4 regions of the Asticcacaulis sp. W401b genome follow, and region 2 is predicted to be linked to each of the others. Evidence: predicted binding sites of a transcription regulator. Region 2 holds the regulator's gene; each other region holds the start of a gene.
The links. Region 2 encodes LexA, which represses DNA repair genes until DNA is damaged. Its sites were predicted from a motif close to ATGTTCNCNANNTGTTCT; they were not measured.
Positions count from the first base shown of each region.

Region 1: the regulator LexA is predicted to act here: its motif matches at 2,834-2,851, upstream of ACK8OE_RS18260 (ImuA family protein).
Region 3: the regulator LexA is predicted to act here: its motif matches at 2,220-2,237, upstream of ACK8OE_RS04850 (ImuA family protein).
Region 4: the regulator LexA is predicted to act here: its motif matches at 2,888-2,905, upstream of uvrA (excinuclease ABC subunit UvrA).

Region 1 covers NZ_JBKFEE010000016.1:23,471-29,341, reverse strand. Annotated here, with positions in the region: gene ACK8OE_RS18285 (conjugal transfer protein TraG N-terminal domain-containing protein) at 1-749, shown strand, start outside; gene ACK8OE_RS18280 (hypothetical protein) at 764-1,120, opposite strand; gene ACK8OE_RS18275 (hypothetical protein) at 1,227-1,721, shown strand; gene ACK8OE_RS18270 (hypothetical protein) at 1,879-2,298, shown strand; gene ACK8OE_RS18265 (WGR domain-containing protein) at 2,295-2,534, opposite strand; gene ACK8OE_RS18260 (ImuA family protein) at 2,885-3,634, shown strand; gene ACK8OE_RS18255 (Y-family DNA polymerase) at 3,606-5,075, shown strand; gene ACK8OE_RS18250 (error-prone DNA polymerase) at 5,075-5,871, shown strand, end outside.
Region 2 covers NZ_JBKFEE010000004.1:208,122-213,992, forward strand. Annotated here, with positions in the region: gene ACK8OE_RS10765 (IS30 family transposase) at 1-274, opposite strand, end outside; gene ACK8OE_RS10770 (anthranilate synthase component II) at 489-1,082, shown strand; gene trpD (anthranilate phosphoribosyltransferase) at 1,075-2,088, shown strand; gene trpC (indole-3-glycerol phosphate synthase TrpC) at 2,092-2,886, shown strand; gene lexA (transcriptional repressor LexA) at 2,997-3,704, shown strand; gene ACK8OE_RS10790 (hypothetical protein) at 3,759-4,265, shown strand; gene ACK8OE_RS10795 (ComEC/Rec2 family competence protein) at 4,197-5,871, opposite strand, start outside.
Region 3 covers NZ_JBKFEE010000002.1:33,407-39,277, reverse strand. Annotated here, with positions in the region: gene ACK8OE_RS04860 (methyl-accepting chemotaxis protein) at 1-1,205, shown strand, start outside; gene ACK8OE_RS04855 (EAL domain-containing protein) at 1,650-1,982, shown strand; gene ACK8OE_RS04850 (ImuA family protein) at 2,271-3,011, shown strand; gene ACK8OE_RS04845 (hypothetical protein) at 3,025-3,282, shown strand; gene ACK8OE_RS04840 (hypothetical protein) at 3,279-3,797, shown strand; gene ACK8OE_RS04835 (Y-family DNA polymerase) at 3,804-5,324, shown strand; gene ACK8OE_RS04830 (error-prone DNA polymerase) at 5,324-5,871, shown strand, end outside.
Region 4 covers NZ_JBKFEE010000003.1:411,419-417,289, reverse strand. Annotated here, with positions in the region: gene ACK8OE_RS09585 (flagellar basal body P-ring protein FlgI) at 1-178, shown strand, start outside; gene ACK8OE_RS09580 (rod-binding protein) at 184-489, shown strand; gene ACK8OE_RS09575 (flagellar basal-body protein FlbY) at 486-926, shown strand; gene ACK8OE_RS09570 (TadE/TadG family type IV pilus assembly protein) at 1,019-2,227, shown strand; gene ACK8OE_RS09565 (hypothetical protein) at 2,230-2,811, opposite strand; gene uvrA (excinuclease ABC subunit UvrA) at 3,067-5,871, shown strand, end outside.

The sequences.
Region 1 (5,871 bases), on a different contig from region 2:
CCGACGCCTATCAAAACGCAGGCAAGCGCCTCAGCGCCGAGCAGTCGAATGTCCAGAACGCGGGCGAGTCGATTTCCTCCGATGAGACGCGCGCCTATTACGACTGGCTGGTGAATACCAAGGGCATCGACAGGATGTCGGCCAGCGAGATCGCAGCCGGTGTTTCTCCGCAGGCTCTCCAGACTGGTCGCGCCTATGGCATGGAATATTTCGACTGGAAGGCTGGTCAGTTGGGCGACAGCAGTCTTAGATCCGATTGGGCAGGTGTTCAGCAGCCCAAGCCCCTCGACAGTTCAGAGGTTGAGCGCGACCTACGTAGGGCAGACGCACTGGATGACAAGGACTATCGAACGGCGGGTGAAATCGGAGCCTCCACTCCGAGCGAACGATCGACCCCAAAAGCTTCCGCAGCACCCGCCAAGAAGTCCCGTTCCAAAGGGGCCGCGAAGAATGTCGAATCTCCAACTGCCGACGCGCCGGCTGGTAACAGCGATCTGTCATGGAGCGGTGTCGCAGGTAATGTCGATCAGATGCTTGGGTCGACTGGCGCAAATGTTCGTGGCGGTCGTTCGGGCGTAGACGGGGAACTAGAGCGGCTGAAGGGTCAGGAAATTGATACGGAAAATTCGATCAAAGATAATGTCGCTGAAACTGGCGGTAAGGTTGCTGGTTTTGTTCTGACAACTGGGCTTCCAGGCTTGGCAACACGTACACTCGCTGCCAACTCAAAAAAGTCGAAACCTAAGTAGGAACCAAAATTGACTTATAATCGGCGATAGGCTGACCAAAATCGATAAGACCCGAAGAAAGCGAGCGCACACACCGGCACAACAATGATCATAGCGTTCATGGTCTTTGCGAAAGCTTCGGGGCTGTCGAACATGCCATCTGCCATGTAGAGAAAGGCGAAGGAACCGAGCAATCCTAGAACGATAGCCATGATTAAGTAGGAGGTCTTGTGATCCTTGTACGTGTGCGTCAGATGCTCGTTCGCAAATTTCTCTAAGTTCGACTGAGCTTCGGGCGTCAAATTTAGCCCGCCCGTCGAGCGATTGGCCGCGAGATCGTTCAACATTTTCACTGCTTCTGGAGTGAGCTTCGGTTCGTTTGAATCAGACATTTTGCCCCCGCACGGTTCTTGCCTTGTTCCTCGATATAACCGGGCTGCCACTGCTATTCAAGCGCGAGTTTAGTAAAATTTCCCCCTTGATCCCGCACCTGCGAACGTGTTTTATCAAACCAATCAAGCGCCGATTGATTTTGTTTCACAATTGCCGCTTTTCTGTGAATATCTAGTGGGTTGCTACTATGTGGGATGCAATATTGAGGGGATGGGAATGGACTGGCTTGAACTCGTTTCAAATGAAGACCTAAAACCCAAGGTCGAGGTTACAGGCCTTGTTGATAGGTTGGTTATTCGCTTTGGGAAATCGGTCTCTGATAGGCTCAAATGGCGCGTCGCGTCCGCCCGAGTACAATACGCTGACGCAGCAGGGCGCTCGCTCATTCGTGTCCTTCCAGACGCCGGGGCCGATTGGCAACTGACGTCGGCTGGGAAGGGCGGCGGCTTGGTGGTCGAAGCCGTTCAACTGGCTCCAGATACCGTATTTGAGGCAGTTCAATGCGTCTGTGATATCTGCGAAGATGGCAGCGCAGTCATCACCTTGCCCATTGGCTATCGGGTTGCCAAGGGTGAAATGATCAAGAAGCGCCGAAAGTAATAATTTACCGACCGGACGGAAACGTTGTTTCTCTCGAAATAACACTCCTTATGGGCGAAAGCTTTTGCGAACTAAGTTGGTAGCGTTCACACGATGCGGATCGCAACCATAGCGATAAAGTAAGGCGCGTTCTCGCCAACGACTTTGAGACACTTTGATGATTGATCGCATAGATGTTGCTAAACTATCTAAGTATCAGGTTTTTATTCATAATGATTTGAAGATAGTCGAGATTAAGTATCCCAGTCTCAATCCGAACATCAATCTTCCGCAGGTGATCTTAGAAGCCTTTCAGGGTCTCACGGAACCTTGGACTTTTGACCTTATTGCCGACATGTCAGAGTTCGACGGCTTTGTGCCTTGGGATCAGCTTGAGAAATTTGCAGACACATGGTCCGAGGCCGTTCAACGAAAAGACGATGGGAGGGGTGTCGCCATCGTCTCGGTCAATCCTTTAATATTCGAGCGGATGGATGGATATCTGGAACTTTGGCCCGGGCGCGAATTTAAGATCGTCAGCACGGCGACCGAAGCCCGAAAATGGTTGCTGGGGCGTCCCGGTGAGGCAGCCGATTAAGGTGACTTGAGCAACTCGTATCCACGCCTTTGCTTCTGACGCAATATGGCACCAATCATTTCGTCAGCCTGCACCTCATCGGTGAACCAAAATTCTTTAGACTGCCCGGCAGTGCCGATCCGGCCCCAATGGCGGACGACCGCTACATCACCAAATAGGCCAGGCTGAACGGACACCTCGTAAGATCGAGCCATGTTGCGAGCCTGATCAATACGTCGCAGGTGCTGTACGGTCACGCCGAAATCCTCTGTAGAGTCAATATGGTAGCTTACCACGGGTGAAAATCCGGGCCAAGAACAAAACGAGACTCACATACTGTTGGAGTCCTTCTGGAAAACTCCGCCGAACTCCACCTGCGCCAGCTCAGGCTGCCATACCTATCGATAATTCACACATTTCTCAATGCAACTGACTACCGGTAGCCGGCCAACTAATTCCTTACGACTCCAGAGAAATATGTCAGTAGGGCCAATGCTGACAAATTTTGTCAGCTAAGCTGGCTGACGAACACCCCCTTGACAGCCTGCAGTATTTGGGAACAAAAAGAGAACATATTTCGCGCCATCCAGAAAGGATTGAGCATGTCATGTCCCTCGATAACCGCGCCCAGTTCCGAGCCTTACGCGCCCGCTTCGGCGGCGGACACGTCCATGACCGCTCCATCCTCCCGTTCGGAAACGACGAGATCGACCGAAAACTACCTGGCGGTGGACTGGTGCGCGGCGCCTTGCATGAGGTGGCCGGTGGCGCCCATGGCGCTGTCGACGGGGCTGCCGCCGCAGCTTTTGCAGCGGGCGTAGCCGCGCGGACGGGGGGCATGGTCTTGTGGTGTCATACGCAGCCCGATCTGTTTGCGCCCGCGCTCGCGCAATGCGGCCTGACGCCGGATCGCGTCGTCTTCTTCGAGTCGCACGACGAGAAGTCGATACTGGCCTGTTTCGAGGAAGCCTTGCGGCACGGGGGCTTGAGCGCCGTCGTCGCCGAGATCGGGCCTCTGAGCCTGAAGGTGTCCCAGCGGCTTCAATTCGCCGCCGAGACATCGGGCACGATGGGCATGGCGCTGCGACGATGGCGACGTCAGACGGACGCGCGGGATTTTGGGACACCGACCGCCGCCTCGACGCGGTGGCGGGTGACCGAGATCGAAGCTGATCCGTTGCCGGTAAGGGGCGTCGGCCGGGCGAAATGGTTGTTGGAATTAATGAGGGTGCGCGGAGGTGAATGCGCAGACTTCGAAGTAGAGGCGTTCGATGCACAGGGTCATCTCGGTATACCTGCCCACATGGCCGACGGATCGGTTACGACGGTTGCCGGATGGGGTCGCGCCGCCTCGTGATGTACCTCTGGTCCTCAAAGGCTCGGATGGCCGCCGTCGCGTGGTGACGGCCGTCGATGACTTCGCCCATTCTCTGGGTATTCGTGTCGGCATGCCGGTGGCCAAGGCGCAGGCACTGGTCAATGATCTGCATCTGGTCGACGCCGATCCCCACGCTGATCTGGCGGAACTGGAAGCCCTGGCGCTTTGGGGGCTGCGTCGATACTCGCCACTGGTTATGGTCGATACCCCTGATGGGCTGGTGCTCGACGTGACCGGGGCAACGCACCTCCATGGCGGCGAACAGGATCTGCTTCAGGATATAGTTGGCCAACTCTCAGAACGTGGGGTGACAGCCAAGGTCGCCCTGTCGGAGACCTGGGGCGCGTCCTATGCGCTGGCTCGATATCTGCCCGCGCCAATCACCTTGATCGCACCCGGCAAGACCAACGAAACCTTGCTGCGATTGCCGGTCGAGGCGCTGCGGCTGCAGGCAGCAACGCTCGACGATTTGCGCGTGCTGGGTTTCGACACGATCGGCGAACTGGCCTCGCAACCGCGCGCGCCTTTGACGCTTCGGTTCGGCCCGCACCTCTTTCGACGCATCGACATGGCCTTTGGTCGGCTGGCCCAGCCAATCACCCCCGCCGAACCACCCGAAATGATCCTGGTGCGTCGGGCCTTCTTCGAGCCCATCGGTGCGCCGGAGACCATCGCCAAATATACCCGTCAGCTTGTGGAGGCATTGTGCGAGCGGCTGGAGGAAGCCGGGGAAGGCGGCTTGCAGGTCGACCTGCGCTGTACCCGCGTTGACAACAAGGTCGAGGCCGTCCAGGTCCGCATGGCCAAGCCGGTTCGGGACGTCGTCCGCCTCTCGAAGCTCCTATGCGACAAGATCGAAAAGATCGATCCCGGCTTTGGGATCGAGCGCATGGTTCTGGCGGCGACCCACACGGGTTTGCTCTCGCCGCAACAAATCCACGCCGCCTATGGTGAGCCAGCGCCCGCCGATGTCGAAGACCTTTGGGACACGCTGTATAACCGCTTCGGAGAAACCAGCCGCCTCTACCGAACCGCCCCATCGGCCAGCGACATTCCCGAACGCGCCGTGCGGCGGCTACCCACCCATTCCAGCGACATGGGTTCCCCGCGCAATGCCAGGTTCCGACGACCCTTCCGGCTGCTGCGCCCGCCCGAACCGATGCAGACTATGGCCTTATTACCGGACCATCCGCCCGTCTCTTTCCAATGGCGCGGCAGCCGTTATCGCGTGACCGCCGCCGATGGCCCTGAGCGCGTCAGGGGCGAATGGTGGCAGACGGAGAAGGAGGCCGGGAAGGTCCGGGATTATTACATTTTACAGGTCGATGGCGGCGAGCGCTTCTGGGTCTTCCGGACCGGCGATGGTCAGAATGAGAATACCGGGTCATTGCGCTGGTACATGCACGGGAAGTTTGCGTGATGTCTGCCGGCAGCGCAGTTCCCTATATCGAGCTGCAATGCGCTTCGCACTATTCCTTCCTGCGGGGCGTGTCGTCGTGCGACGAACTGTTCGAGCAAGCCAAAGCGTTGGGCATGGACGCTCTGGCCATTACTGACCACAACAGTCTGTCGGGCGTTGTGCGCGCCTTGGTCGCGTCGCGGGCCACAGGGGTGCGGTTGATTACTGGTTGCCGACTGGACTTGGCCGATGGCTGTTCGCTCCTCGTCTATCCGACCGATCGGGCCTCCTATGGACGACTGAGCCGGATGCTGACCACGGGCAATAGCCGGGCCGGCAAGGGCAAGTGCCTGATCGACTGGCGCGACGTCGAGGATGTCGCGGAGGGGCTAATTGCCATCTTCCTGCCGGACGAACCCGACGACCAGTGCGGCCTGCACCTGAAGCGCTTCAAATCCCTCTTCGCCGAGCGTGCCTATGTGGCGTTGACCCTGCGCCGTCGGCAGGGCGACTACACCCGGCTGCTGGCGCTATCCAATATGGCCGCCCGTTGCCGGGTGCCGACCGTCGTGACGAACGATGTCCTCTATCACGTCCACGACAAGGCCATGTTGCAGGACGTCGTCACCTGTATCCGCCACCGCTGCACCATCGACGAACTGGGTGACCGGCGCGAACTCTATGCCGACCGCTATCTGAAGTCCGCCGAGGAAATGGCGCGGTTGTTTCCGGATTACCGGGAGGCATTACGGCGGTCGGTCGAAATCGCCGACAAGGCCCGTTTTAGTCTGGAGGAACTGACCTACCAATATCCCGC
Region 2 (5,871 bases):
GCTTTTCGATGATATAAGCCCGGAGGGTACGATTACGTTCAAGCTTGCGCTGTTTAAACCGCCGCTTGCGGGCAAGTTCGCTGGCTGTCCACGGAAACCAGCCTGAAAATTCCGGGTACTTATCCCGGAAAAAATTGCGGCGCAGTTCACGATAAATCGTCGACTGATGGCGTCCAACCATCTTTGCGATCTGCGACAACGGAACCTTGCGCTCCAGAAGCTTCATAATCTGGCGACGCTCAGCCATGTCGATGTGGCGGTAATGATGGCCCAATGTTATATCTCGCTTTTGAAGAGGCGACTGATTTGGTTGATCATTCGCACTTCAAAATAGAGTCCCCCCTATCATGAGTCAAATATCGCATAATAAATCTTATGGGAAATTTAAACGTACTCAGGCGTGAAACCGTTGAAACGTCCGGGCGTTGAGCCATTTCCGTTTGGTTTTTGCGCCGCCTTTGCCTATATCGCTTGCATGGGAGTTGGCCATGATCCTTGTCATCGATAATTACGACAGCTTCACCTATAATCTGGTGCACTATCTGGCGGAACTGGGCGCGGAAACGCAGGTGTACCGCAACGACGCGCTGAGCGTTCAGGACGCGCTGGCGCTGAAACCCAAGGCGGTTCTGCTGTCGCCCGGACCATGTGCGCCGGATCAGGCGGGCATCTGCCTGCCGCTGCTGCGCGCTGCGCCCGAAGACTTGCCGATCTTTGGCGTCTGTCTGGGGCATCAGTCGATCGGTCAGGCCTATGGTGGCGACGTCATCCGCGCCAAGACGCTGATGCATGGCAAGACCAGCCAGATCCATCACAAAGACATCGGCCTGTTCAAGGACCTGCCCAATCCGTTCACGGCGACGCGCTATCACTCGCTGGCCATCAAGCGCGAAACCCTGCCGGACGACCTGATCGTCACCGCCTGGACCGAAGACGGCGAAATCATGGGCGTTCAGCACCGCACTCGCCCCATCCACGGCGTGCAGTTCCATCCGGAATCCATCGCCACCGAAGGCGGTCATCAGATTCTGGCCAACTTCCTGCGACTGGCCGGTATCGAGAGCCACAACCTCTATGTCTGACGCCTTTAAACCCTTGCTGGCCAAGCTGGCGGACGGTCAAACCCTGTCTGACGCCGACGCTGAAATCTTCTTTTCCGCCTGCCTGCGCGGCGAACCGACCCCGGCTCAGGTGGCCGCCGCCGTGACCGCCATCCGCCTGCGCGGCGAAACTGTCGGCGAAATCGCTGCGTGCGCCCGCGCCATGCGGGCGGCGGCCAAAACGCTCGACCATCCCTATGATACGGTGGATGTCTGCGGCACCGGCGGCGATGGGCTGCACACGCTCAACATATCCACAGCCGTGGGCTTCGTAGCCGCCGGCGGTGGCCTGAAGGTCGCCAAGCACGGTAACCGTGCCATCACCTCAAAATCCGGCACGGCCGATGTATTGGCGGCACTGGGCGTCAATATCGACGCCACGCCGGAGCAGCAGCGCAAGGCGCTGGACGAAGCCGGTATCTGCTTCCTGTTCGCCGTAGCGCATCATGGGGCGATGAAACACGTCTCCCCAATCCGTCAGCAGCTCGGTTTCCGCACTATTTTCAACCTGTTGGGCCCCCTCACCAATCCTGCCGGCGCGCGCCGTCAGGTGGTGGGCGTACCCTCCCCGCGCTTTATCGAGCCGATTGGCAAGGCCTTGGGTCAGCTTGAGGCCGTTCACGCCTGGGTCGTGCACGGCTCCGGTCTCGACGAACTGACCACCACGGGCGAAACCGAGGTGGCGGAATGGAAGGACGGCAAGTTGCGCCTGTTCACCATCACCCCCGAAGCCGTGGGCCTGCCGCGTGCGGCGCTGGCTGACATCACGGGCGGTGCACCCGAGCACAATGCCACGGCCTTACGTCGGTTGCTGGAGGGCGAAAAAGGCCCCTATCGCGATATCGTCATGCTCAATGCCGCAGCGGCCTTCCTGGTCGGTGGGGCGGTTGAGACCCTGCGCGAAGGGCTGGATCACGCCGCCGCCAGCCTCGATAACGGCAAGGCCCTGGCCGCGCTTGACCAACTCGTCACCCTCACGAACAGCTAAATCATGTCCGATATTCTGGAAAAGATTGCCACCTACAAGCGCACGGAAGTCGCCGAACGCAAGCCTGCGGCGTCTCTGGCGACTCTGGAGGCACGCATCAAGGACGTCAGCGCACCGCGCGGCTTTCAACGCGCGCTGGTGGCCCACAAACAGCCGCGCAGTCTGTCGTTGATCGCCGAGGTCAAAAAGGCCAGTCCCTCCAAAGGTCTGATTCGTGAGGATTTCGAACCGGCTAAATTGGCGGCGGCCTATCAGGCCGGCGGAGCGTCTTGTCTGTCGATCCTGACCGATGCGCCCAGCTTTATGGGGCACGAATCGCACTTTGTGGCAGCCCGCAACGCCGTCACCCTGCCCTGCATCCGCAAAGAATTTCTTGTCGATGTGTGGCAGGTCGCCGAGTCACGCAGCCTTGGGGCCGACGCCATTCTGGTGATTATGGCCATGATCGACGACGCCGTCGCTGCCGATCTGATCGCGGCGGCCCATGCCTATGGCATGGACGCCCTGGTCGAAGTACACGACGCGCCTGAGATGGAGCGCGCGCTTAAGCTCGCCTCTCCGCTGATCGGTATAAACAACCGAAACTTAAGAACTTTTGACGTCGATCTGAAAACAACCGAAGACCTGTCGGCGATGGTCGGACCGCAGCACGTTCTGGTCGCCGAAAGCGGTATCTTCACGCCGCAGGACGTGGCGCGGCTCGAAAAAACCGGGGCCACGGCCATGCTGGTCGGCGAAAGCCTGATGCGGCAGGGCGACGTCACTCAGGCGGCGAAGAATCTGCTCACGCCCGCTTGACAAGACTCAAGAACGCATACAGAACACTTTGCACAAGTTCATGACTTGTTCACCATTCATGCGCTAAATATTGCCATGTCCGGGGACAAACTTTTGCAGCGGGTGGACCTATGCTGACGACCAAACAACGCGAACTTCTGATGTTCATTCATGAACGCATCAAGGAGACGGGGGTATCTCCGTCCTTTGATGAGATGAAGGAGGCGCTGGATCTGGCGTCGAAGTCGGGGATCCACCGGCTGATTACCGCTCTTGAAGAACGCGGCTTCATCCGCCGCCTTGCGCACCGGGCCCGCGCCCTTGAGGTGATCAAGCTGCCGGATCAGGCCACGACCGCCGCCCCGCCGCGTGGTCGTCAGGCATTTGTGCCGCAGGTGGTCGAAGGCACCCGCCCCGCCGCCCCGGCCCCGGCGTCCAAACCCGCCAATGACGAAGGCCGCGAACTGCCGCTGCTGGGCAAGATCGCCGCCGGTGTACCCATTGAGGCGCTGGGGGCCGAACGCGACCGTATCCGCGTGCCGGAAATCTTCGTCGGTTCGGGCGAGCACTATCTGCTGGAAATCGAAGGCGATTCGATGATCAATGCCGGTATTCTCGACGGCGATTATGTGATTATCAAGAAGTCGGACTCGGCGCAGTCGGGCGAAATCGTCGTGGCACTGGTCGATGGCGATACGGCTACGCTGAAGCGCCTGCGCAAGAAGGGCGCGTCTATTGCCCTTGAGGCGGCCAATCCGGCCTACAAGACGCGCATCTACAATGCCGACGAAGTGGCCGTTCAGGGCAAGCTGGTCGGTCTGATGCGCCGGTATCATTAAATCGCGTCTTGTTTGGCGACGGCTGCACCCCATATCGCTCTCGTGGAGGATGATATGGGGTTTTCTGTTCTTTATGCGATACTCATGGCCTATGGCGTTGCCTTTTTATTTCCGGAAACCAGGATAGGTCGCAGCCTTAAAGGCCTTCTGATCGACCGTCTGGCGAAGGGACTGAACACGCTTACATGGTCGAAAATGGTGTTTGCCGCGGCGTTCGTCGCCACGGTGGTCTCGTTCGCCCCGGCGTTTCCGGCTGAGGTGGTGTTCCTGGTCGCCGCAGATACCGCCGTCTATGCCGAAATTGCGGCCATTCTCATGCTGAGCCAGGTTTTATGCCATATCAGAGACTTTTCGCACCGGGTTAGACATTGGACAAACCATAGGATCGTTCAGCCTCTGCGTCTGGCTATAAAAGGAGCCCGTCAACACAGGTCCAGACCGTCACGCAAGGCGGGATCGGATAAGACAGATGCGGAAGACCGAACGGCGGGCTTAATGTACCCATGGCCGCTGACCTCTCAAAGGTTTGGCGGCTTTAATGTGCCAGCTTTTCGAACCTGATCGCGTCAGTTCCATGGCTCCCAACCGCTCGAAGTCTGAGGCGGTAATGCGATTGACCCCGGCACAGTTGGCGGGCCATTCGGCCACCTGAGATCGCAGGACGATCAGATCAGCGGATTGGCACAGGGCCTCTATCTGTTCAGACTTGGGGGCTTTGCGGCCGAAAGCGAAACCGACGCGGTAAGGTGCGGTGGCCGTGGGCAGGCAGACATAGCTTTTGCACACATAGTCCTGCGGGCCCTTCTGAGGAGCATCGTTCAGCGCATAGTGTTTCAACCAGAGTTGATAGCCGTACTGGCGCACAGTGGGACGCAGACTATAGGCCGTGCCATCAACGCGAAGCGCCGCATTGCTACCTTCGGCCTCCAGCCAGATATCCGGTACTGTCTCACGCGGCCAATAGATAACGGCGAGCGCCGCCAGCAGGCCGACCCAGCGCACCTGACCGCGGATCAGGCACATCCACAGAACACCCGCCGTGGACAAGGCCAGCGCCAGATTGGGCGGGGCCGCCACTGTCAACACCGCGCCGGGCAAATCGGCGACAAAACCCGCAATGGCCGCGATCACAGACAGCCCCTGCTGCGCCACCCACAGGATAGGGGCCCCGAAAGGCGTGCCACTCATCACCGTGCCCAGCGCCAGCGCCGGCATGACGATAAAGCCGGTGATCGGCGCTTCCAGCAGGTTACTGATCAGGCCATACATCTGGGCGCGGCTGAAATAGAAGACGCCGAACGGTGTGGTGGCCAGCCCGGCCACCGTCGAAGCCAGCACCGAGACCTTCAGTCCGTGCCACAGGCCCTGCCAACCCTGCACCCACCATGGCACGTCCAGCTCGCGGACAGGATTGCGCGACACTTCGGCCAGCGCCAAAAGCGCCGCCGTGGCGCAAAACGACATCTGAAACCCCGGTTCCAGTACGGCTTCGGGCATGAGCAGCAACACGATGAGGGCGGCTATGGCCAGAGCGCGCAAACTCAATGCCCGACGGTCAAACACAATGGCCCCAAAGGCTACCCACGCGACCACGGCGGCGCGGATCGCCGGGGCCGGGGCGCCCGAAAGGGCCAGATAAAGCGCCACGGCGACCATCCCCAATCCGGCGGCCCATTTCTTGATCGGGTATCTCAGCGCGATCGGTGGGCTCAGGGCCAGCGCGCCCCGGCAGGCGAAGAAGGCAAAGCCGCCGACAATCGCCATATGCAGACCAGAAATGGACAGAATATGCGCCAGCCCCGAATCGCGCATGTCTCCAACCAGTTCAGGGGCCAGAAAGGCCTGATGCCCGGTCACCATGGCGGCGGCAAATCCGCCCATGCGCGTATCCGGAATCTGCGCCATCAGACGCTGCGTCACCTCCCAGCGCAGATGATTGAGCACTACGATCCTTTGCAGCCGTGCCGGTAGCGGGGGGGTGTCGATGGTTCGAATGCGGCCGGGCGCAAACCCCACGGCCCCCACCGCATCGAACCACGCCGTGCGTGCATAGTCGTATCCGCCTGGAATACTCGGCCCCGCCGGTGGGTGGAGGATGGCAAAGACAGAGATGGCCTGACCGGGGGCCAGATCCGGCGGCAGGGTGCGCAGGCTGAGGCGCACGCGG
Region 3 (5,871 bases), on a different contig from region 2:
GGCACGCTTACCAGATAGACATGCACATGTACTTCTTCGCGGCTTTGGCGCTGATCGCCGGCTGGTGCGACGCCCGCGCTCTGATTGCCTATTCTGGGCTCGTGGCCGTACACCACTTGGGGCTCAACTTTCTCTTGCCGGCCGCCGTGTTTCCGACAAGCCAGCCGGACCTGTTGCGGGTAACCGTGCATGCCGGCATTCTGGTTCTCCAGACCGCACTCCTCACCTGGCTGGTCTATACGCTGGAGTGCGCTTTTGCTGAAGCCGACGACGCCCTGAGCGCCGCGCGCGCGGCTGAAGCCGAGGCCCGCGAGCTATCGGAGCGCCAGGATCGTATCAAGGCCGAAGAATTGCGACGCATCCGTGAACGGGACACCCTCGCTAGCACGCTGATTGAGCGGGTGCAGGACCTGACCCAGGGCTTCAACGCCACTTCGCGCGACATGGCGCAAGCCGCCGCCAATCTCAGTGAGAGCGTGAAGCGCACGACAGAGGTCGCCGGGTCAGTGACCGACGCGGCCTTGTCTGCATCCGACAATGTGCAGACCGCCGCGGCCGGGGCCGAGGAACTGTCGCAATCGATCCGTCAAATTAACGCGCAGGTCTCTCGTTCGGCCGCCGTCGCTGCCTCTGCCGCTGAGGAGGCTGCCACCACGAATGAAAACATAAGCGTGCTGAGCGGGGCCGCGTCGCGCATTGGCGATGTCATCGAATTGATCCGCGCCATTGCCTCTCAGACCAACCTGCTGGCACTCAACGCGACGATCGAGGCCGCTCGTGCGGGGGAGGCTGGCAAAGGCTTTGCGGTTGTCGCGACCGAAGTCAAGTCGCTGGCCACGCAGACGGCGAAGGCCACAGACGAGATCGCGGAAAAGGTCAACGAGATTCAGTCAGCCACACATATTACCGTGGAATCGATCGGGCGCATCGTGTCGACCATCGAAATGATCCGCGCAACCACTGTGTCCATCGCCGAATCGGTTGATCAGCAGGGCGCGGCGACGCAGGATATCGCGGCCAATACGGCGCGCGCCGCATCTGGCACGACTGAGGTGAGTGCGCAGATGGGCGTCGTCTCGGCCGGGGCGCAAGAGACAGGCGTCGCGTCAGAACAGCTCCGCGGCCTGTCCGGCGCTCTGGCCCATCAGGCCGCGTCGCTCGAGGCAGAGGTGGCAAACTTCATCAACCGCTTGAAGGCCGCATAAACGCTCTCAATTGCAGCATGGCGCCTCGACAAGCCTAAGGAAGTTGAATTGCCCCCAGGCTTAGCGACGGGTCACCGGTTAGGCGGAACCGAGGCCCTAACATTGCCGGTATGCACTTTCGCCGCGAATCAGATACCAATGGTACGGTATCTTTTCAGGTGCACAGCCTTTGTCTCCCGGCTCACCTCTAAGATCCCCCCTTGAGCCAGGAGATATTGGCGCTGGCCGTCGTCACCGCAAGCACGCATGTTGAATCGGTGAAGAAAGGCTCGCAAAATCCAAAGAAGCAAATACTGGCATTCGACGATAATGTGGAATAGGCCGTACGGAAGCCAACGCGATACATGCCCGGGAATCGGTAGAAGACCCGTCCAGCCCTGATCGGTTTGTGTTCGCACAAGACGGCGTCGATCCCGATGTTATGCAACATCTGCGCCTATCCGGATGATACTTGATGATTTTAGAACCGGATTCACCAGTATTGCTTATCTTCAGGCATACGGATTCAACAAAATCAAGCTCGATAAAAGCCTCATTGATGATCTTGTGACCGGCACCAAGTCATCTGTTCTTGTTCAGGGCGTTATGTTCCTCGCAAACGGCCTCGCTATGGAAATTACGGCGGAGGGAGTGGAGACGGAGGGGCAGGCTGAATTGCTTGAACTCGCCGGTTGCCGCCTAATACAGGGCTACCTCTACTGCAAACCTGCGCCCGCGGCCTTGGTGAAAGCCCAGATGGTTAAAACTGAGCGTGTGGCTATGGAACTCAGGGGATAAGTGCGTCGGCCCAAGTTTCCGTTCGCATCTCAGAGAAAATCAACACATTAACATTCTGTATCGACGTCTCAGGAGCTGCATTTCGACAATTCACAGAAATTTGTTCCTGATTTGTTTCTTAAGAGTCCGCCGTTAAGGAGTTGTGACTCCTCACGATTCAGCTCCGATCTGGTGCCCTGACAGTTTCTGGCAGCACGCAGACGCCGATCTCGGCCTATTGACTCTTGTTCGAATTAAAGAACAAAAAGCGAACATAATCTTTGGCGTTCAGAAAGGATGCTTGATGTCATGCCCGCTGCCAACCCCGCCGTCCTCAGCGCTTTGCGAGACCGGATCGACCATATCGGCGGTCACAGTGCGCCCAGACGCGTCGTTCTCCCCTTCGGCGTTCCTGATATCGACACCCGTATTCCCAAGGGGGGGCTGGCCTTTGGGGCCCTGCACGAGATCGCTGGTGGCGCCAATGGCGCGGTAGATGGGGCCGCCGCCATTGCCTTTGCCGCCGGGATTGCGGCGCGCTCTGGGGGGCGTGTTCTATGGGCCTATACGCAGCCTGATCTGTTTGCCCCGGCGCTCGCCCGTTCAGGCCTGACCGATGACAAGGTCGTCTTCTTCGAAGCCGGCGATGAGGCCGCCGTGCTGGGGGCTTGTGAGGAAGCCCTGCGCCACGGCGGCCTCACCGCGGTCGTGGGCGAACTCGCCAATCTCTCCCGTGTCGCCTCGCAACGTCTTCTGATGGCGGCGGAGGGCACCGGGACGCTGGCCCTGATCGTGCGCCGCTGGCGCCGGCAGGTCGATGCCAAAGACTTTGGCCGCCCCACGGCCGCCTTTACCCGCTGGCGCGTGACCGAACTGAACTCGGCACCTTTGCCGGTGCGCGGCGTCGGACGCGCGCGCTGGATGCTCGAACTGATCCGGGCCCGCGGCGGCGAGTGTCATGATTTCGAGGTCGAGGCCTGTGACGGGGAGGGGCGTATCCGCCTGTCCGCGGACGCACAACGACCAGACACCTTGCGGGTCGCATCTTAAGAGGAGGGAAACTATGCAGTTGTTTGAGACACCGGATGAACACACCCGATTAGCCCTGTTCGATGGGGCCGCCGTCCTGCTCACGGTCGCCCGCCATGAGCGCGACTATATGGCCTGTGTGCAGAAGATCGGTCCCAAAGGTAGTGTCTATTACGATGTGGCCGGCTACAGATACCACGCCGATGGCTCGCCCCTGCCGCAATTGCCGCGCGCGCCCCAGATCCTCGACGTGGTTGATCTCTATCAGACCGATTACGCGGATATCGCATGAGTGAACTTGTCACCTGTGCGGGGAAGGTGGTGGCGCTGGCGCCCCTCGTCGCTATCGGGCCGGTATGGGCAAACGGCCTTTATGAAGACACGCATCTGGCCTTCCCGGTCCATATCCAGGGCCTGCCTCAAACCCTGTGGTTCCAGTCGGAGGACGGCACCGACGAGGAAAGGGCCGCACTCAGACGCGCGCATGCGCAACTCGTGGCCGCCTGGCGGCGTTATCACCTCAGGGACGGCGTATCGCCGGGCCTGTTCGACCTGTCCCATCTTCTGATCAGTCTTCAGGCCATCTCAGCCGTCAGTCCCATCTACACGAAGACGCTCACGGTGGGCGGCTGGGGCAGCGTCAGCCGTCATCAGCCGATCTACGACATTCATGTTTCAGGCCTCAGCGAGCCCATTCGTCGCTCGGCCTCTGTGGCCGTGCCGCTCGACGTCCTGACGGCTGAGCGTAATGCCCTGCTTGAAGCCTGGGCCGACTGGGTCGATCCTCTCACGCGACAGGCGGTGTAGGGTGTCATGGCCCGCTACCTCAGCCTCTATCTGCCATTCTGGGGGACCGATCGTCTGCGCCGGGCTGTAGGCCTGGACGCGCTGCCGCTTGAGCAAGCGCTTGTTCTGCAGGGCAAGGTCGGCAGCCGACGCCTCGTCACGGCAGTCGATGCGTTAGCTCATCAACGCGGCGTTAGACTCGGCATGGCGGTGGCCAAGGCGCAGGTTCTGATCGAGGGACTGGAGGTGCGTGACGCTGAGGTGGAGCGTGACGCCGAGGCGCTTGAAAAGCTCGCCGTCTGGGCGTTACGGCTCTACTCGCCCGTGGTGGCCGCTGATCCGCCCGATGGTCTGATCCTCGATATCACGGGCGCGGCCCATCTCTATGGGGGAGAGGCCGCTCTGGTCTCCGATATGCTACGTCGTCTTGAGGCCCTCCATATCACCGCCTATGCCACGGTCGCAGACAGCTGGGGTGCCGCCCACGCCCTGGTGCGCTTTGCCGGTAAGTCCTCTCTGATCATTGCAGCGGGTAAGTCCACCGAGGCGATCCTGCCCCTGCCGGTCGCGGCGCTTCGCCTGCCGGCCGAGACGGTCGAGGAGTTGCGCCTCATCGGCATCGACACGATCGGCGAACTGGCCGCCAAGCCGCGCGCCCCGCTGGCGCTGCGCTACGGTCCCGACCTGTGGCGGCGCGTCGATATGGCGTTTGGGCGACTGGCCGAGCCCATTGAGCCCGTCCATGTCCCCGAACTGATCTCGGTCGAACGCGCTTTCTTTGAGCCCATCGGGGCACCTGACACGCTTGAGAAATATACCCGCCGTTTGACTGAATCCCTGTGCCTGAAACTGGAAGAGGTGGGGCTTGGGGCACGACGGCTCGATCTGCACTTTGTGCGCGTCGATAGTCGCATCGAGACCATAAGCGTTGGCACCGCCAAGCCGGTGCGCGACGTCAAGCGTCTGTCGAAACTGCTGGTCGATAAGATCGAAACCGTCGAGCCGGGCTTCGGCATCGACAAAATGACTCTATCAGCCCCTCTGGTCGAACCGCTGTCCTTCACCCAGGTCGCCACGCGCTTTGCCGCACCCGCGCGCCCGGACGTCGAAGACCTGTGGGATACGCTCAGCAATCGCTACGGCGAGGGCCGACTTTACCGCGCGGTGGAGGTCGCAAGCGATATCCCGGAGCGCTCGGTCAGACGGCTCGCGCCTTCGGCGCAAGGGACCGGCTCCCCGCGCAATGCCCGCTATCGACGCCCGGCGCGTCTTTATCGCCCCGAAGCGGTGCAGGCGCTCGCGGCCTTGCCCGATCATCCCCCGCGCGCCTTTACCTGGCGCGGGCAGCGCTACAGCGTCGTCTGTGCCGATGGCCCCGAACGGGTCAAGGGGGAGTGGTGGGTGAGCGATGCCGAGACCGGCAAGGTGCGCGACTACTATATCCTCGAAGCGGCCACGGGCGAGCGGTTCTGGGTCTTCCGGGCCGGGGACGGCGAACACACGGGCACCGGCTCTCTCAACTGGTATCTACACGGAAAGTTCGACTGATGCAGCCACCTTATGTCGAGCTTCAGTGCGCGTCCTACTTCTCTTTCCTGCAGGGCTGTTCATCCCCCGATGAGCTGTTCGTCCGGGCTCAGGCACTGGGTCTTGAGGCGCTGGCCATCGCGGATCGCAACACGCTCGCCGGTATGGTGCGCGCCCATGTGGCCGCCAAAGCCACGGGGGTGCGACTGATCGTCGGCTGCCACCTCGATCTGAGCGATGGCTCTTCGATGCTCGTCTATCCCACCGACCGGGCCGCCTATGCGCGCCTGTCGCGGCTTCTGACGGTGGGCAAGGCGCGGGGCGGCAAGGGGCGCTGTGACCTCACCTGGCAGGATGTCGAGGACTTCAACGCAGGTCTGATCGGCATCTTCCTCCCGGACGAGGCCGACGAGGTCTGCGCCCAGCGCCTGCGGCGATTTAAGACCATTTTTGCCGAGCGCGCCCATGTGGCGCTGACGCTGCGCCGCCGGCAGGGGGATCATCTGCGCCTGCATGAACTGTCGAACCTGGCGGCCAGGGTGCGGGTGCCCACCGTCGTCACCAATGA
Region 4 (5,871 bases), on a different contig from region 2:
CTCGGTGAGTGTCGAAGAGGAAAAGGGGAAACGGCTTTATGAGCTTAAAGAAACCTCCTCGCTCGGCGATCTGGTCAATGGTCTGAATGCGCTTGGCGTCAGCCCGCGCGACATGATCTCCATTCTGCAAACCATCAAGGCCTCCGGCGCGCTGCAAGGCGATATTGAGGTGATGTAATACCTATGAGCCCTTTGGATAAAACTGTCTCGTCCCCCTTGGATGCCAAGCCGTTTTCACTGTCTCCGCAAAAGACCCGCGACCCGAAAAAGGTCGGCGATGACTTTGAAGATATGGTCATTTCCCAGATGCTGAAGCCGATGTTCGAAGGTCTTTCGACCGATGGCATGTTCGGCGGCGGCGAAGGCGAAGAGGCTTTTCGTTCCGTCTATCTCGACGCCCTGGCCGGTCAGGTGGTAAAATCCGGCGGTGTCGGTATTTCCGCTCAGGTTCAGAAACAACTGCTTGCCCTACAGGAGACGAACTCATGAGCATTTCCGCCCGCGACGCCGATGACTACGCCGCGCAGCTTCTGGTGCTCACCGAGCGCCTGACCGAACGCCTGAGCGCTGAAACCGAGGCGCTTGAGGCTCACCGTCCGCTCGATATCCGCGAGTCGGTCGAAGAGACGCGCAGCCTGTCGGCCTTGTATCGTCAGGAAAGCGCCCGCCTCAAGGCCGATCCCTCGCGTCTGACAGGGCTGAGCGCCGCCCACAAACAAAGCCTGCGCAAGGCCACCGAAGGCTTTGTGGCCATATCGGAGCGCCATGCCCGCGCCGTCGAGGCCGCCAAGACCATCTCCGAAGGGCTGATGAAGGCCATAGCCGACTCGCTGAACGAAACGCGTAAACCCAGCCTGACCTATGGCCCCGGCGCCTCAATCAAGGATCGCACGCCTCAGTCGCTGAACTACGGCTTCAAGGCGTAAAATTCAGAAACCGGTGTCATTTTTCCGGTGTGACTTAAGCATGTGTTCACAAGGATACGCTACCAATGGTGGCGATTATCGGGAAATGAACCATATCTGCACCCCTTGTCACGCCCCTTCGACGCGATGTTTCGCATAGAGGCGGCAATACGACATTTGCCTTCGCTCTGTCACTGATGGCTATGGCCGGCTCCGTCGGCGGTGCCATTGACCTGAACAACTACTATTCCGTGAAGGCAAAACTACAGGACGCTATGGACGCGTCGGTATTAGGAGGGCTGCGTCAGGAGACATCCCAGCGGAGCACCGTTGCCACGCGCATCTTCGCCTCAAACCTGCCCGAAGGCCTCAGCGCCACGCCGGGCTACACGACAGACAAAACAACCCTAACCGGAACCGTGGCTTATAATAACCGCACGGGCCTGCTAGGATTGTTTGGTATTTCCAGCCTGACCATCAATGTTACCGCCACAGCCGTGGGCACGGCGGCCAGCCAATCGTCAGGCCCCTGTATTCAGGTGCTTGATCCGTCGGGCAGCCAGGCGCTTCTGGTTAATTCCGGCGCCAAAATAACCGCCCCAAACTGCGAAATTCAGGTGCGTTCAAAGGGCAGTCCGGCTGCCATCTTCAATTCGGGCTCCAGCCTGAACTTCAAGAAGGTGTGCATCGAAGGCAGCAATGTCATTCGTAACTCAACGGCGGTGGATCGCCTGAGCCTGTCGTGCCCCACCGTTGCTGATCAGTGGGCGGCGCTTATCCCGACCGTGGCCAGCACGACGTGCACGGTGTCGAATGGCAACTGTAACACCAGCAGCGTCAGCCTCAGCCCCGGTGTCTATTGCGGCTGGTTCAATTTCAACAATTCCTCGGCTACGGTCAGTTTTGCTCCCGGCCTGTACGTCATCCGCAGCGGCGGCTGGAACGTCAATGGCGGGACGTGGACGGGCAAGGGCGTAACCTTCTATTTCGAGGACACCACGAAAATCCAGTTCAACTCCGGCATTTCCGCCGACCTTACCGCCCCCGACACGGGCACATACAAAAATCTGCTGTTCTTTGAGAGGCCGGGTCTGAGCAATACAGACTTTATTTTCAACAGCGCCGTGGCCAACCATATGGACGGCGTAATCTGGCTGCCCAGTCGCAACGTCACTTTCAATGCGCAATCAAAAATGAGCAGCGACAAGCTGTCGATGGTGATGAACCGGCTGATCCTGAACAATACCACCTGGAACCTTGAACCCGTCACGGGGTCTTCCGGTACCGGTGGAGCTCTGACCAACATACGCCTGTTGAAATAGGTTCACTCCTGCGGGGTGTGTCTTTGTGGGTCTGAGCGACTGCGATTGACCCTTTGCCAGTATTCCGTGTTGCCCGGTTCGCTCTTGTAGCGACGCCGGAACGCATTGTCGTTGATCTGCTTGTCCCAATAGGGCTGATCTCCGGGCTTTACAGGCAAGGGGCGGTTTAACCCCTCGCCGCGCGCCGGACAGTCCGGCGGCAGGACGCTGCCCTCCATCAAGGCCCGGCGACAGGCCTGTGCGTGTCGCAAGGTCGCCCCCAGGGTCTCACGCGACACCGCATCAGCCGCTTCGGGCGGCGGCTCTCCCCTGACCGTCGTCAGGGGCGCGACCTCTGAGGGCGCGGCATTGAAAGTCTCCTGACGATGAGACGCCGATCGCGTCCGGCGCACCGGCCTTTCGGGCCGGGGCCCCTTACGGATGAGCACAGGTGGCACAAAGCCTATCTCGGTAATGACGGGGGACTCGACCGTGGTTTCCTCACGCCGTGACATCATGAACAACAGAGCCAGCACCAGATGCGCCGCGACGACGATCAGCGCCGCCAGCCCCACATGTCGCCATTGAATGATGTGATGCGCCATGCCGCCGCCGTCTCTGTCAGTTGAGCGAAACATTCCGGCCTTTGCGAGGCGGGCCACGGTCACAGTTTTTACAAAAGCGTTCGCAAAACGTTCTTGCGCCCCCTCCGCAAATCGGGCAGTGAACCCGCAAACCTCTGCTGACACTTTTTCGACACCGCCATTATACCTATATGGTGGAATTGCCTCCCCGGATGGATATGCGTAATGGCCGATAGCGGACACGACAAGGATATGCTGATGAGCAGCTCAAACCTGATGCAGGGCTTCATCAAGGTGCGCGGCGCGCGTGAGCATAATCTCAAGGGCGTCGATGTCGATATTCCGCGCGGCAAGCTGGTGGTGCTCACTGGCCTGTCGGGGTCGGGCAAGTCGTCACTCGCCTTCGACACCATCTATGCCGAGGGGCAGCGTCGCTACGTCGAGTCGCTATCGGCCTATGCGCGGCAATTTCTTGAGTTGATGTCGAAGCCGGATGTGGACCTGATCGAAGGCCTGTCGCCAGCCATTTCCATCGAGCAGAAGACCACCTCCAAAAACCCCCGCTCGACCGTCGGCACGGTAACGGAAATCCACGACTATATGCGCCTTCTGTGGGCGCGCACCGGCGTGCCCTATTCGCCCGCCACGGGCCTGCCCATCGAAAGCCAGACCATTTCGCAGATGGTCGATAAGATCATGGCCCTGCCCGAAGGGACGCGCCTGCTCCTGCTGGCCCCCTTCGTGCGCGGGCGCAAGGGCGAGTACAAGAAAGAAATCGCCGACCTTCAGCGTCAGGGCTTCCAGCGTCTGAAGATCGACGGTCAGTACTACGCCATCGAAGACGCCCCCAAGCTCGACAAGAAGTACAAGCACGATATCGACGTGGTGGTGGATCGCGTGGTCGTCAAGGGCGGGCTGATGCAGCGTCTGGCCGACAGTCTGGAAACGGCGCTGCGGCTGGCCGATGGTCTGGCCATCGCCGAATATGCCGACATCGCGGAAGGCGAAACCGAGCCGAAGCGCCTGATCTTTTCAGAAAAATTCGCCTGCCCGGTCTCCGGCTTTACCATTGCCGAGATCGAGCCGCGCCTGTTCTCGTTCAACAACCCCTTCGGCGCCTGCCCGACCTGCGACGGTCTGGGGGTCAAGCTGACCTTTGACCGCTCGCTGATCGTGCCCGATGAGTCGTTGAGCCTCAAGGACGGGGCCATTGCTCCGTGGGCCAAGGGCCCCTCGCCGCTCTACGCGCAGACGCTTGAAGCCCTGTCCGGGCATTACGGCTTCAAGATGGACACCAAATGGCGCGCCCTGACGCCGGAAGCGCAGGACGTGATCCTGCTGGGGTCCGGTTCGGAAAAGATCAAGTTCGTCTATCAGGACGGCTCGCGTCGCTACGACGTGACCAAGCCGTTTGAGGGCGTCATCCCCAATATGGAGCGTCGCTACCGCGAAACCGACTCGTCGTGGGTGCGCGAGGACCTGAGCCGCTATCAGGCCGAAACCCCTTGCGAGGCCTGCGGCGGCAAGCGCCTCAAGCCCGAAGCCCTGGCCGTCAAGGTCAATGCCAGGGACATCGCCGAAATCTCCGGTCTGTCGATCAAGAAGGCGCACGACTGGTTTGCCGATCTGCAAAACCATCTGACGGAAAAGCAGATGGATATTGCGCGGCGCATCCTGAAAGAAATTCTTGACCGCCTGAACTTCCTCAATGCGGTCGGGCTCGACTATCTCAACCTGTCGCGCAATTCCGGCACCCTGTCCGGCGGCGAAAGTCAGCGTATCCGTCTGGCGTCGCAGATCGGTTCCGGCCTGACCGGCGTGCTCTACGTGCTGGATGAGCCCTCGATCGGCCTGCATCAGCGCGACAATGACCGTCTGCTCGACAGCCTGAAAGGCCTGCGCGACCTCGGCAATTCCGTGCTGGTAGTCGAACACGACGAAGACGCCATCCTCACCGCCGACTATGTGATCGACATGGGGCCGGCGGCGGGTGTGCACGGCGGTCAGGTGGTGGCCGAAGGCACACCCGAAGACATCAAGGCCAATGCCAACTCGCTGACCGGGCAATATCTGACCGGTAAACGCGAAATCCCGCTCTACTTCTCGAAGGACACGGACAATGAGCGCCGCCCCATAAACAAGAAGAAGATGCTCAAGGTCATCGGGGCGCGCGGTAACAATCTGAAAAGCGTCACCGGCGAAATCCCGGTGGGGGTCATGACCTGCATCACCGGTGTTTCCGGCGGCGGCAAATCGACCTTCACGCTGGAAACCCTGCATAAGGCGGCGGCGCGACGCCTCAACAATGCCTCGGCCAATCCTGCCGCTCATGACAAGATCGAGGGGCTGGAGTTTTTCGACAAGGTGGTCGAGATCGACCAGTCGCCCATCGGCCGCACACCGCGTTCCAACCCGGCCACCTATACCGGGGCCTTTGGGCCGATCCGCGACTGGTACGCCGGCTTGCCGGAATCCAAGGCGCGCGGCTATGGACCGGGCCGCTTCTCCTTCAACGTCAAGGGTGGCCGCTGCGAAGCCTGTCAGGGCGACGGCGTCATCAAGATCGAGATGCACTTCCTTCCCGACGTCTATGTCACCTGCGATGTGTGCAAGGGCAAGCGCTATAACCGCGAGACGCTGGAGATCGTCTTCAAGGGCCATTCCATCGCCGATGTGCTGGACATGACGGTCGAGGAAGGCGCCGAAGCCTTCAAGGCCGTGCCGTCCATCCGCGACAAGCTGGAGACGCTAAAGCGCGTCGGCCTGGGCTATATCAAGATCGGCCAGCAGGCGACGACCCTGTCGGGCGGCGAGGCGCAGCGCGTCAAGCTGTCGAAAGAGTTGTCGAAACGCGCCACGGGCAAGACCCTGTATATTCTCGATGAACCGACCACGGGTCTGCACTTTGAGGATACGCGCAAGCTGCTGGAGGTGCTGCACGAACTGACCGATCACGGCAACACGACCGTGGTGATCGAGCACAATCTGGACGTCATCAAGACGGCCGACTGGCTGCTCGACTTCGGCCCGGAAGGCGGCGACGGCGGCGGTGAGATCGTGGCCTTTGGCACCCCGGAAAAG